DNA from 4 places in the Rahnella aquatilis CIP 78.65 genome. Region 3 is predicted to be linked to each of the others. Evidence: predicted binding sites of a transcription regulator. Region 3 holds the regulator's gene; each other region holds the start of a gene.
What was found. The regulator Fur, encoded in region 3, represses iron uptake genes when iron is present. The targets are predictions, from matches to a motif close to ATAATAATGAGAACNACTATCAA.
Positions count from the first base shown of each region.

Region 1: a site for Fur is predicted at 1,674-1,696, ahead of sodA (superoxide dismutase [Mn]). Genes of this name have one in related genera too.
Region 2: a site for Fur is predicted at 2,084-2,106, ahead of feoA (ferrous iron transporter A). Genes of this name have one in related genera too.
Region 4: a site for Fur is predicted at 1,387-1,409, ahead of efeU (iron uptake transporter permease EfeU). Genes of this name have one in related genera too.

Region 1 covers NC_016818.1:49,690-52,901, forward strand. The annotation lists gene RAHAQ2_RS00220 (methyl-accepting chemotaxis protein) at 1-703, opposite strand, end outside; gene sodA (superoxide dismutase [Mn]) at 975-1,595, opposite strand; gene RAHAQ2_RS00230 (fibronectin type III domain-containing protein) at 1,836-3,212, opposite strand, start outside.
Region 2 covers NC_016818.1:277,381-280,592, forward strand. The annotation lists gene feoB (Fe(2+) transporter permease subunit FeoB) at 1-1,569, opposite strand, end outside; gene feoA (ferrous iron transporter A) at 1,657-1,881, opposite strand; gene RAHAQ2_RS01265 (Tex family protein) at 2,314-3,212, opposite strand, start outside.
Region 3 covers NC_016818.1:3,425,828-3,429,039, reverse strand. The annotation lists gene chiP (chitoporin ChiP) at 43-1,413, shown strand; gene RAHAQ2_RS15510 (ChiQ/YbfN family lipoprotein) at 1,427-1,762, shown strand; gene fur (ferric iron uptake transcriptional regulator) at 1,902-2,357, opposite strand; gene fldA (flavodoxin FldA) at 2,670-3,197, opposite strand.
Region 4 covers NC_016818.1:2,707,326-2,710,537, reverse strand. The annotation lists gene putP (sodium/proline symporter PutP) at 1-1,232, shown strand, start outside; gene efeU (iron uptake transporter permease EfeU) at 1,483-2,334, shown strand; gene efeO (iron uptake system protein EfeO) at 2,378-3,212, shown strand, end outside.

The DNA of each region.
Region 1 (3,212 bases), 1.5 Mb from region 3:
CCAGCGCACTCATCAGCGGGGCGAGTGTGGCTTGCTGATCCGGCAACAGTAATGCGTTCAGTTTTTTAGCATTGGCCTGCGTATCATCAATTGACTTCAACAGTTTGGCTTCGGATTCTTTGCTGATGTTGAGTAACAGGCCGCGCACGTCATAACGCACGTTGATCAGTTTTTGAATGACTTCGGCCAGTGAAAGACGAATGGAAGGATCGGCATCTTCAACACGCAGCTGATCCTGTAAACGCTTCACAATGGCTTCAGTTTCGGAAAGATTCCAACTGGCGCGTACTGCATCTTTGCGATCGACGGCTTGTTTAAACGCGGTTTGTGCCTGCTGATATTCATGGATTTTTACCGGCACCTGATCCAGTTCGGTCTGGCCAGCCGCATCCCATTCCAGCTTGTCTTTCGACTGCGAAATCAGTTGCGACAGCGCGTCAATATTGTCCTGATTTTGTTTGAGATACACCGGATTGTAATTGAGCTGATAAAGCGTACGGCTGAGGCGGGCATCATTGAGTAATGCATTCATCTGATTACTGAAATCGACTTTTTCCGCACGCTGACTGATGTCATTAAATTTAATCATTCCCGCAGTGGTAATGATGGCTGCGATCAAAAGCACCAGGCCGAAACCCAGACCCAGTTTGGTGCCGACCTTAAGATTGTTCATCCACTGCGAAAGACCCGATCCGTTACTCATAATCATTCTCCGTCAAACATCCCTTTTAAATAGACATGCGGTTTTGTGACGCCTTTGTGAACGATCTATCGGTAGGGTGTTTCATAAACTTTATAGGATCTGCGGCGTATTTTTGATTAATGCGAGCGGGGTCTAAAAAAGGTGGGAAACAGAAGAATAACTCGCTGTAAAACAGTGATCAGGCATACGAATTCAGGACATAAAAAAGGCGGGTCGCAGACCCGCCGTTGGCTAAAACATCATCGTGCCCGCGAAGGGCGGCAGGGCGAAATTACTTCGCTTCAGCCAGACGTTTTGCTGCTTCGTCCCAGTTTACAACGGCCCAGAAGGCTTTGATGTAGTCAGGACGTTTGTTCTGATATTTCAGGTAGTAAGCGTGTTCCCACACGTCCAGACCCAGCAGCGGGTAACCGGAAGCGCCGGAAATGGCTTCGCCCATCAGCGGGCTGTCCTGGTTAGCCGTAGACACGACAGCCAGTTTGCCATCTTTCAGTACCAGCCATGCCCAGCCTGAACCGAAACGGGTTGCCGCTGCTTTCTCGAAAGCTTCTTTGAACGCGTCAACGCTGCCGAAATCGCGTTCGATGGCAGATTTCAGTTCGCCCTGCAGGGTGGTGCCGGTTTTCAGGCCTTTCCAGAACAGGCTGTGGTTAGCGTGGCCGCCTGCGTTGTTACGCAGCACAACTTTTTTGTCTGCAGGAACCTGATCCAGTTTGGTGATCAGTTCTTCAACCGGCAGTGCAGCCAGTTCAGGCAGGCTTTCCAGCGCAGCGTTAGCATTGTTAACGTAGGTCTGGTGATGTTTAGTGTGATGGATTTCCATCGTTTCTTTGTCGAAATGCGGTTCGAGTGCGTCGTATGCGTAAGGCAGTGATGGCAGTGAATAACTCATGTTCATCGTCTCCATAGTGTAGGGCGGCACCGTCATTGTGAGCACCGCGTAATCAGTCGGATCATTATAGTTAATTAAATGATATTGAAAATGATTATCTATGCTCCACACTTTGTGCGGGTACGCGTAAGCGCCTGTTATATGGGGCTTAGAACAATAAAGAATAAGGGCAAGAAAAGAATTCTTGCCCTTAAGGTCGGTCAGAGAAAGCCGAGACGGAAAATAATGACATCGGTTACTTTAGTGCAGGTTTGACAGGAAACGATTCGAAAATTCATAGGGTTGAGTTTGTTCAGGATCACCTGATGCTGTGGGGGTTTCCATACCCACATCGCCCGGGAAGTCACGATTAAGTGCCCAGATTGCCAGTGTATGCATACCGCGTTCTTTGACGTAATTTGACACTAAATCGGTGTCGGCGAAGGTGAAAATCCCCATTCCTGTTCCGCCCCCATTTTGTCCAATCTCTTCAACCATCACGATCATGGCATAGATTTGAGCCGGTGTTTTATCCTTATAAACGGCGGCGAGCTGCTCATAGACTTTTTCAGCGACATCAATTGAGGCCTGGCCCACATTGCTTCGGGCAAAACACATGGTCATGATTTGAACATCAAGAACCACGTTTAAACTTTTGGCCAGTTCAACCATTGCCAGTGCTTCCGGCCTTAAGCCCTGATCATTGATTTGCATGGTGAGGCTGAATTTTACGTCAGGGTTTGATGCCTGCACTCTGGCAGCGGCGGTCAGCGCAACCGTACTGTTATATTTCGTCCCGCCTTCAAAATTCAAATCGATATGGTTTGAATGGAAATCACTTAATACTTTTTGGTACATGCCCACCAGCGTATCTACGCTCACATGATAAGACGGGTCGATGCCTTTTGCGCCGCCGAAGGCAATGACGGCCTGGGTATTAGACGTATTGATCATGTCAGTCAGGGGCTTTGCATAATCATAATCGAAATTATCATTTACCCACACCAGTCCGCCTTTAGTGACGCTATAAGCTAAGAAGGCTAAGTAAAGTTTATCGACATTATGATCTACTGCCCATTGGGTATATTGGGTGTTGACACTTATTTCAGGATACCAGGTAGCATTAATAGATACATCAAGATAAGCAGCGTATCCGGCGCTGGCGTCTGTCCCCTGAATAGTTGTAACACTGACAACTGAGGTAAATGGCGATTCATTTCCCTGAGCATCACGTGCTTTTATCTGAATCGAGTAATTCGTTTCAGATGACAGATTTTTTAACGTGATATTTGTTGTCTTCGTTGCAGTCGTTAATGCAAAAGAAACATCTGTTGCGGTTGGATAATAATAAACAACATAATCATCAACGCCGACATTATCGGTTGCCGCATTCCAGCTTAATGAAACCGTAGAGGCAGTGACAGAAGAGACAACCGGTTTGCCCGGAGCAGTAGGTGCCTGAGTGTCTGCTGCTGCGGGGGAAACTGCCTCGCCATTAACCCAGTACATCACGGGAAGATCACCCGGCGCATTCATTTCCAATATTGAAACACCGACAGCAAACTCAACCGTTTCACCGATATCTACCGGCAGGACTTCTTGCAGAAGACTGCCTTCCAGATAAACATCATTCTGTAC
Region 2 (3,212 bases), 1.7 Mb from region 3:
GGCAATCACGATCACCTTGCCAGCACGTAATACGAATCCTTTCAGACGTTGCCACGTTTGCAGCAGCAGACTTTTCAGGTGCGGCACGTGATACACCGGCAGTTCCATCACAAACGGCGAGGCTTCGCCGCGCATGATGGTGTATTTCAGCAGCAGGCCGGTCAGGATGGCGACCACGATGCCTAACAGATACAGCGAGAATACGACAGATGCGCCGTCCTGGCCGAAGAACGCCGCGGAGAATACCGCGAAAATCGCCAGACGTGCGCCGCATGACATAAACGGTGCCATCATCACGGTGATCAGACGTTCGCGCGGCGCATCCAGCGTACGGGCGCCCATGATAGACGGTACGTTACAGCCAAAACCGACAATCAGCGGCACAAAGGATTTCCCCGGCAGGCCGAGCGATTGCATCAGCCTGTCCATCACAAATGCGGCACGCGCCATATAACCGGAGTCTTCAAGGAAGGAGAGGAACAGATACATCATGCCGATTTGCGGCACCAGCGGCAGCACGGTATTGATACCGCCACCCAGCCCCTGTGCCAGGAAAATGGTCAGCCACTGCGGGAAATGCAGGGTAAAGCCAATCCACTGCATGCCCTGAATGAAAATCGCGGCTGAGCCGATATCGAAAATCGGTTGCAGCGCGCCGCCGATGTTGATGGCCAGCACAAACATCAGATACATCACCAGCAGGAAAATCGGCACGCCCAGAAAGCGGTTGAGGATCACGCGATCGAGCACCTGCGTCAGTTTGTTCGGCGCCGTGAGATGAGAGTTGCTGATCTCGGCGCAAAGTGCCGCGATGCTCTGATAACGTGCATCGGCAATCAGCAGCGCCGGATCTTCCAGTTTGTGCTCAGCCAGCCGGGCTTTCACCTGCGGCAATAATGCCTGCGCGTTGCCTGCATGCGTCTGGCTATAAATATCCCCTTCAAGAATTTGCAGTGCCAGCCAGCGGCGTTGTTGCAGCGCCATGTCTTGCGGCATGCCCGCAGCCAGCACATCCACTTCCTGTTGCAGAACCGGATGATATTGCACACGTTCCAGCGCAGCCACCTGGGGTAACTCGTCGATCGCGGCTTTCAGTTCTTTGATGCCGCTGGCACGGGTAGAGACCAGCGCGACTACCGGGCAACCCAGACGGGCAGATAGCGCAGGGATATTAATATTGATGTTCTGGATTTTAGCGATATCAAGCATGTTCAGCGCCACGATGCACGGCACGCCCAGCTCCAGCAGTTGCAGTGTCAGGTATAAATTGCGCTCGAGGTTTGAGGCATCCACGACGTTGATCATCAGATCTGCATCACCACTGAGAATGTAATGGCAGGCAATTTGTTCATCGAGCGAGGTTTGCTCGGAAATGGTGGTCAGGGAATAGGTGCCGGGTAAATCCACCAGTGTAATCTGATGCTCAGCGGTGGTGAACTGACCTTCTTTGCGCTCGACAGTAACCCCTGCCCAGTTACCGACACGCTGGCGTGAACCGGTTAACTGATTGAAAAGCGTCGTTTTGCCTGAGTTTGGGTTACCAATCAGGCCGATAGTTAATGGTTTCATACGTTAAAGTCTACGCGTGAGAAAAGGGAAACATGCAAGCACAAGGCCCGCCGCGAAAAATGAACAGTCGATGGCCTGATGCGGGGATCAGGCCAGCATCTCGAGCTGGAGGAGATCGAGATCTTTTCTGCGGACGACGAGGCTGGTACGGCGGGTTTCGATTTGTACCGGATCGCCCATCGGCGCGACGCGGATAATGTTAAAAAATGACCCCGGTAACATCCCGAGTGACAGCAGTTTCTGCCGGTACGCCGGACTGATCTCATGAGAAAAGCCGGTAATTTTATAAGCACGTTTTGACTGAAGTTGCATAATTCCTCGCGAGGCGATCAGGCATTAATGGATGACGGCGTTTTAGTGATACTGCGCCGTGCGTCCCTGCCCGGTGATGTCGCTGACCAGCGATTTATGTGGCTAACGATTTTTGTTGCTAAAGATAGTGCTCAGAAATTGTCCCTGGTGCGAAATTATCAGCCCTTGGCTGACGGCGCATTGAATACGCAACGAAGTACAAACGAGAATAGTTATCATAATTAGTACGCGTATGGAGACAAAAGAAAAGAGGCGGGCCTCTTCGCGGCTATCTCCACCGCGTTGCTATCCTATGCCTGCCTGATGGTCGATTTATTGATTTATCTCAGTGATTGATTCATTAGGACAGAGTTTAAAAAGTGTTGAAAAAAGAGCCATAAAAAAAGCCGCTGATTATCAGCGGCTTTCGTCGGCAGAGGATAAAACAGAGAATTACCGTTTTTTGCCGAGCGCGGCTGCCAGTGCATCAGCCATGGCATTATTGCCCGCCGGAACCGTATTGCGGCCCGCCGGTTTGTTCGGCGAATGGCGTTTCTGGTTGTCGCGGGTATCTGCCGCTGGCGCGGAAGAACGGCGGGCAGGCGCTTCGCCCGGTTGCTCATCCAGTCGCATGGTCAGCGCGATACGTTTGCGTTGCAGATCGACTTCCATCACTTTGACTTTCACGATATCACCGGCTTTCACCACGGTATGCGGATCTTCAACGAACTTGTTCGCCAGTGACGAGATATGCACCAGACCGTCCTGATGGACGCCGATATCGACGAATGCACCAAAGTTGGTGACGTTAGTGACAGAACCTTCGAGGATCATACCTGGCATCAGGTCGTTCATGGTTTCCACGCCATCGGCGAAGGTCGCGGTTTTAAACTCAGGACGCGGATCGTGCCCCGGTTTTTCCAGCTCTTTAATAATGTCGGTGACCGTCGGCACACCGAATTGCTCATCGGTGAATTCGCTGGCTTTGAGGCCGCGCAACACATTCGAATCGCCCATCAGTTCTTTCAGCGCCATCTGTGTCGCCGCCAGAATGCGTTCCACTACCGGATAGGTTTCCGGGTGAACCGTCGAGGCATCGAGCGGATTGTCGCCGTGATTGATGCGCAGGAAGCCCGCGCATTGCTCAAAGGCTTTTGGTCCCAGACGGCTGACTTTCAGCAACTGTTCGCGGTTACGGAACTGACCGTTCTCATCGCGCCAGTTGACGATATTCTGCGCCATCATGCGGGTCAGACCGGCCACACGGGTCAGCAGCGGAACAGACGCGGTATTCAGATCCACGCCGACGGCGTTTACGCAGTCTTCCACCACGGTATCGAGTTTTTTCGCCA
Region 3 (3,212 bases):
CACCGTAACAGGGGTGGGGGATCGGCTTACCTGAAACCTGCCATGTATTCTCTCGCCGGCACCTTACTGGGTGGCGGAATGATGTTTTCACCAGAGGCCCAGGCGGCCGGTTTTATTGATGATTCAACGCTGACGGGGGGCGTGTATTACTGGCAGCGTGAACGTGACCGCAAGGATATGGATCCGACAAGTAACAGCTACAAAGACTATACAACCAACCTTTCGCATTCTACCGCTAACCTGAATCTCGATTTTTCTTCCGGGTATGCCTGGGACATTTTTGGTGTTGATATCGCGGCCTTTACGGCGATTGAAATGGCCGAGAGCAGCGAGAGCGGACATCCCAACGAAATCGCTTTTTCCAACAGCAACCGCGCTTACGACGAAGATTACTCGGGTGATAAAAGCGGGGTCAGCCTTTATAAGGCCGCCGGTAAATTCAAATACGGCGGATTCTGGGGGCACGCGGGCTATATTCAGCCTACCGGACAGACACTGATCGCGCCGCACTGGAGCTTTATGCCGGGTACCTATCGCGGTGCAGAAGCCGGTTATAAACACGATTTCGGTGAGCCGGGTGAGCTGAGTTTCTCCTATATGTGGGCTGACGAATATAAATCGCCGTGGCATCTGGAAATGGATGATTTCCGCCAGAATGACCAGAAAACCGGCGTTTCTTATATTCACTCGCTCGGGGCAAAATATGATTTTAAAAATGACTTCGTGCTGGAAGGCGCATTTGGCCAGGCGGAAAGTTATGTCGATCAGTATTTTGCTAAAGCCTCGTACAAAATGGATCTGCTGGGCAATCCGCTGACCACCAGCTATCAGTTCTATGGCGCAGAAGACCGTATCAGTGATAAGAACGATCCGAACAGTTTGTACGATGGTCTGGCATGGTTGCAGGCGCTGACCTTCGGCTATACCACCGGTCAGTTTAACTGGCGACTGGAAGGGACAATGGTCAAAGCGGAAGGGAATCAGGGTTACTTCCTGCAGCGCATGACCCCGACTTATTCTTCCTCAAATGGCCGTCTTGATGTGTGGTGGGACAACCGCTCGGACTTCAACGCCAACGGGGAAAAAGCACTGTATGCAGGCGTATTGTATGACCTGGCGAAATGGGATTTACCGGGTTTGGCATTCGGTGGCTCATATGTTTATGCGTGGGATGCCAAACCGAGTACCAACGCTGCTTACGACCAGAGCCAGCGCCTGAAAGAAAGCGCCTGGAGCCTGGATGCGCTGTACACCCTTCAGGAAGGTCGCGCGAAAGGTACGTTATTCAAACTGCATTACACCCAGTACGACAACCATTCGGATATTCCGAGCTGGGGCGGCGGGTACGGCAATATCTTCCAGGATGAAAAAGACGTGAAATTCATCGTTATCGCTCCATTCACTATTTTCTGAGGTCGCTATGTCGATGAATAAATTACTGATGATCGTGGTTTCGGCTGTTCTGCTGGCCGGTTGTGCGCCAACCACCGATCAGGTACAAATATCCCAAACGCGGGAAGATTATCGTACCTGTATCAATACGTCGGAAGGTAATCCGGACAAACTGGCTTCCTGTCAGGTGTTACTGAATAAACTGAAACAGGAAAAGGCCCACCAGCAATTTGCGGAACAGGAAACGGTGCGTGTGGTGGATTACCAGCGCTGTCTGACGGCGCGTAAAACCGGTAATGGTCAGGCGTATGCAGCAGATTGCGGAAAGATATGGCAGGAAATCAGCGCCAATAATTCTCCGCAACCGTGAATCAAACAGGCATCAATCAAACCCCGGCTGCCGGGGTTTTTTATGTCTGCTGTCAGCGCAAAATCCACGCATAAAAAAACCGCTTTTCAGCGGTTAATTAATTCAGAGCCTGTGCGGCAACGAGGTTGCCCTGTGCATATTAATGCGCAGGTTTATCGTTGTGCAAAGATTCATCTTCGCGGCAATCGCCTGCTTCACAGTGGCCGTACAGGTACAAACTGTGGTTGGTGAGCTTGATACCGTGTTTTTTAGCAATCTCACGCTGACGGCCTTCAATGTACTCGTCACGGAATTCGATCACACGTCCGCAATCGAGGCAGATCAGGTGATCGTGGTGATGTTGCTGAGTCAGTTCGAATACGGACTTGCCGCCTTCGAAATTATGACGCGTAACGATACCGGCATCGTCGAACTGGTTCAGGACACGGTAGACCGTCGCCAGACCGATTTCTTCACCCATATCAATCAGTTGCTTGTAAAGATCTTCCGCACTAACGTGATGACCTTCCGGCGCTTGCAGCACTTCCAGGATTTTGAGGCGCGGAAGCGTGACTTTTAAGCCAGCTTTCTTCAGTGCGGTGTTGTTGTCAGTCATGCGGATTCAGTCCTGTTACTATGTGCTAATCAAGTTGAGGCATGCAGCCTGTGGCATCGGCGGCACAAAATTATTCGTTTAATCTCTTCGTTTAACGCAATGTGCCAATTCTCGTCAACGACAGCCTGTTAATAAAGATCACAAATTGCCGGTCACATTTGGAATGCAACGACTTGATCAATAGAAAAAACAGAGGAACTCAGTGTACCTTGATATGACCGAAAGTTACAATTTTGTAGCAGTTAAATTGTTAATTTCAGTAATAGTTTGGCCCTTCAATTGTAGAATAAATCCTCAGGGCCAACAGGGTTTTTAGCCAATAATTTCAGAAAGGCTGAGTTCTTCTGTGATCTGCTTCACCCAGGCATCAACGCGTTCGCTGGTCAGTTCCGGCTGACGATCTTCGTCAATTGCCAGTCCGATGAAGTGCTTATCATCAGCCAGGCCTTTAGAGGCTTCGAAGTGGTAACCTTCGGTAGGCCAGTGTCCGACAATCACTGCGCCGCGTGGTTCAATGATATCGCGCACGGTGCCCAGCGCGTCGCAGAAATATTCGGCGTAGTCTTCCTGATCACCGCAGCCAAACAGTGCAACCAGCTTACCTTCGAAATCTATCTCTTCCAGCGTTGGGAAAAAGTCGTCCCAGTCACACTGCGCTTCACCGTAATACCAGGTTGGAATACCGATTAGCAAAATATCGAATTTTTCCAGATCCTCTTTGCTGCTCTTCGCAATGTCATGCACCTCTGCAACATCTTTACCCAATTGCTTCTGGATCATTTTTGCGATGTTTTCGGTGTTACCTGTATCGGATCCAAAGAAGATACCTACAACGGCCATAAGATTACCTAACCT
Region 4 (3,212 bases), 720 kb from region 3:
GGGCGTACCTGAACTGGAAACTGGTGGCGGGGCGGCTGCGTGTGCACACCGAAGCCAATAATAACGCGCTGACCTTGCCAGATTACTTTACGCATCGTTTTGAAGACTCCAGCAAGCTGCTGCGCATTATCTCCGCGATGGTGATTTTGGTGTTCTTTACCATTTATTGTGCGTCAGGGATTGTGGCCGGTGCGCGTCTGTTTGAAAGCACCTTCGGCATGACATACCAGACGGCGCTGTGGGCTGGCGCGGCGGCGACCATCCTCTATACCTTCATCGGCGGTTTTCTGGCGGTCAGCTGGACCGATACCGTGCAGGCAACCCTGATGATTTTCGCGCTGATCCTCACACCGGTTATCGTTATCCTCGCCGTTGGCGGCATTGATACCTCCATGATGGTGATCAATGCCAAAAACCCTGAATACACCGATATGTTCAAGGGCATGAATCTGGTGGCGATTCTGTCACTGCTGGGCTGGGGACTGGGCTATTTCGGCCAGCCGCACATTCTGGCGCGTTTCATGGCGGCCGACTCCCACCATACTATCCGCAGCGCACGCCGTATCAGCATGACATGGATGATTTTATGTCTGGCGGGCACCATTGCGGTCGGTTTCTTCGGGATTGCGTACTTCAGTAATAATCCGGGCGAAGCGGGCAACGTGACGCAAAACGGTGAGCGCGTGTTCATCGAACTGGCGAAGATACTGTTCAATCCGTGGATTGCCGGTATCTTGCTGTCCGCTATTCTGGCGGCGGTGATGAGTACCCTGAGCTGTCAGTTGCTGGTGTGTTCAAGCGCCATTACTGAAGATTTGTATAAAGCCTTCCTGCGCAAAGGGGCAGGCCAGCGCGAACTGGTATGGATTGGTCGTGCGATGGTGCTGGTTGTGGCGCTGGTCGCGATTGCGCTGGCCGCCAATCCGGAAAACCGTGTTCTTGGTTTAGTCAGTTATGCCTGGGCCGGTTTCGGCGCGGCATTCGGACCGGTGATCCTGATTTCCGTAATGTGGAAACGTATGACCCGTAACGGTGCGCTGGCAGGCATGATTGTGGGGGCCGTGACGGTGATCCTGTGGAAACAATATGGCTGGGCTGAACTGTACGAAATCATTCCCGGCTTCATTTTCGCTTCACTGGCTATCTGGATTGTCAGCCTGACGGGGCGTAAGCCTTCCGCCGCCGTGGAACAACGCTTCACTGCCGCCGAAGCGGAATATAATACTATTTAACGGATAGTTTACTTTTATACCACTCAGACCGGGGGCATTCAGGCCCCGGTTTTCAGCATTTTCTGCCGCATAAGCTTCCCGTCCTGATTTTTTCATGTGTATTTACCGAACCCCCCTTCAAAAAAAGGATCGGTTGCCTCTTGTATTTCTTTTGGCAAGAATGATAATCACTATCGTTTCTTTTTACTTTTCTTTACAGAGGCCTCATACATTCTGTTGTTCGTCAGAATGGAGGGCTCGGGAGCTCGTCATGTTCGTTCCGTTTCTCATTATGTTTCGCGAAGGGCTGGAAGCGGCGCTGATCGTCAGCCTGATTGCCAGCTACCTCAAACGGACGCAACGCGGGCAGTGGCTCGGTGTGGTCTGGATTGGCGTTTTCATCGCCGCCGCACTGTGTCTGGCGCTCGGTCTTTTCATCAACGCCACCACCGGTGAGTTTCCGCAAAAACAGCAGGAGCTGTTTGAAGGTATCGTCGCGGCCGTCGCGGTGTGCATCCTGACTTACATGGTGTTCTGGATGCGCAAAGTGTCGCGGTCTATCAAAGTGCATCTGGAAGGGGCGATTGATCATGCGCTGAATTCCGGTCGCGGTCAGGGCTGGGCGCTGGTCGCGATGGTGTTTTTTGCGGTTGCGCGTGAAGGGCTGGAATCGGTGTTTTTCCTGCTGGCAGCCTTCCAGCAAGACGTCGGTATCGAAGCGCCGATCGGCGCAATGCTCGGGCTCGGCGCAGCCATTGTGCTGGGTTTCCTGATCTACTACGGCGGGGTGAAACTGCATCTGGCGAAGTTCTTCAAATGGACCAGCCTGTTCATTCTGTTTGTCGCCGCCGGGCTGGCTGCGGGGGCTATCCGCGCTTTCCACGAAGCCGGATTGTGGAACCGTATGCAGGACATTGCCTTTGATCTGAGCGGTACATTATCCACACACTCTTTATTCGGCACGTTGCTGGAAGGGATGTTCGGCTATCAGGAGGCCCCGACGGTCAGTGAAGTTGCGGTGTATTTCCTGTATCTGATCCCCGCACTGTTCCTGTTCTTTAAACCACAGGGTAAATCGCCTGTGGTCGCGCCGGCCTCTGCCGGGCAAAAAACACAACGTTGATCCTTAAACCTTTCATCATCTTGCCTTTGTCACGGAGTTGTACATGCCACATTTTCGCCGTAAAGCTTTACAGACTGTACTGTTGTCCCTGCCGGCTTTCGCGCTGAGCGCCAGTGTGCTGGCTGCTGATGTTCGTCAGGTTAAAATTGCTGTTAACGACAAACAATGTGAACCGATGGCGCTCACCGTGCCCGCCGGTAAAACCCAGTTTGTTATCCATAACAACAGCCAGAAAAACCTGGAATGGGAAATTCTGAAAGGCGTGATGGTGGTGGAAGAACGTGAAAACGTGGCGCCGGGCTTCACGCAGAAAATGACGGCTAACCTCGAACCGGGCGAATACGACATGACCTGCGGCCTGCTGAGCAATCCGAAAGGCAAACTGACGGTCACTGCTGAAGGTACGGCCGCTTCCGGCAAGCCTGACGCCATGGCGCTGGTCGGCCCGATTGCGGAATACAAAGTGTATGTGACTCAGCAGGTGGCTGAACTGGTGGCACATACCAAAGCCTTTACGGACGCGGTGAAGAAGGGCGATCTGGCGAAAGCCCAATCCCTTTACGCGTCGACCCGCGTTTACTACGAGCGCATCGAACCGATTGCCGAGCTGTTCTCTGATCTGGACGGCAGCATCGATGCCCGTGAAGATGATTTCGAGAAAAAAGCCGAGGATCCGAACTTCACCGGTTTCCACCGTCTGGAGAAAATCCTCTTCGCGGACAAAACCACCCAGGGCACCGGACCGTTTGCTGACAAGCTGTACACCGATACCGTTGATTTGCAAAAACGTATCGCAGACCTGACCTTCCCGCCAAGTAAAGTGGTCGGCGGCGCAGCGGGCCTGATCGAAGAAGTGGCCGCCAGCAAAATAAGCGGCG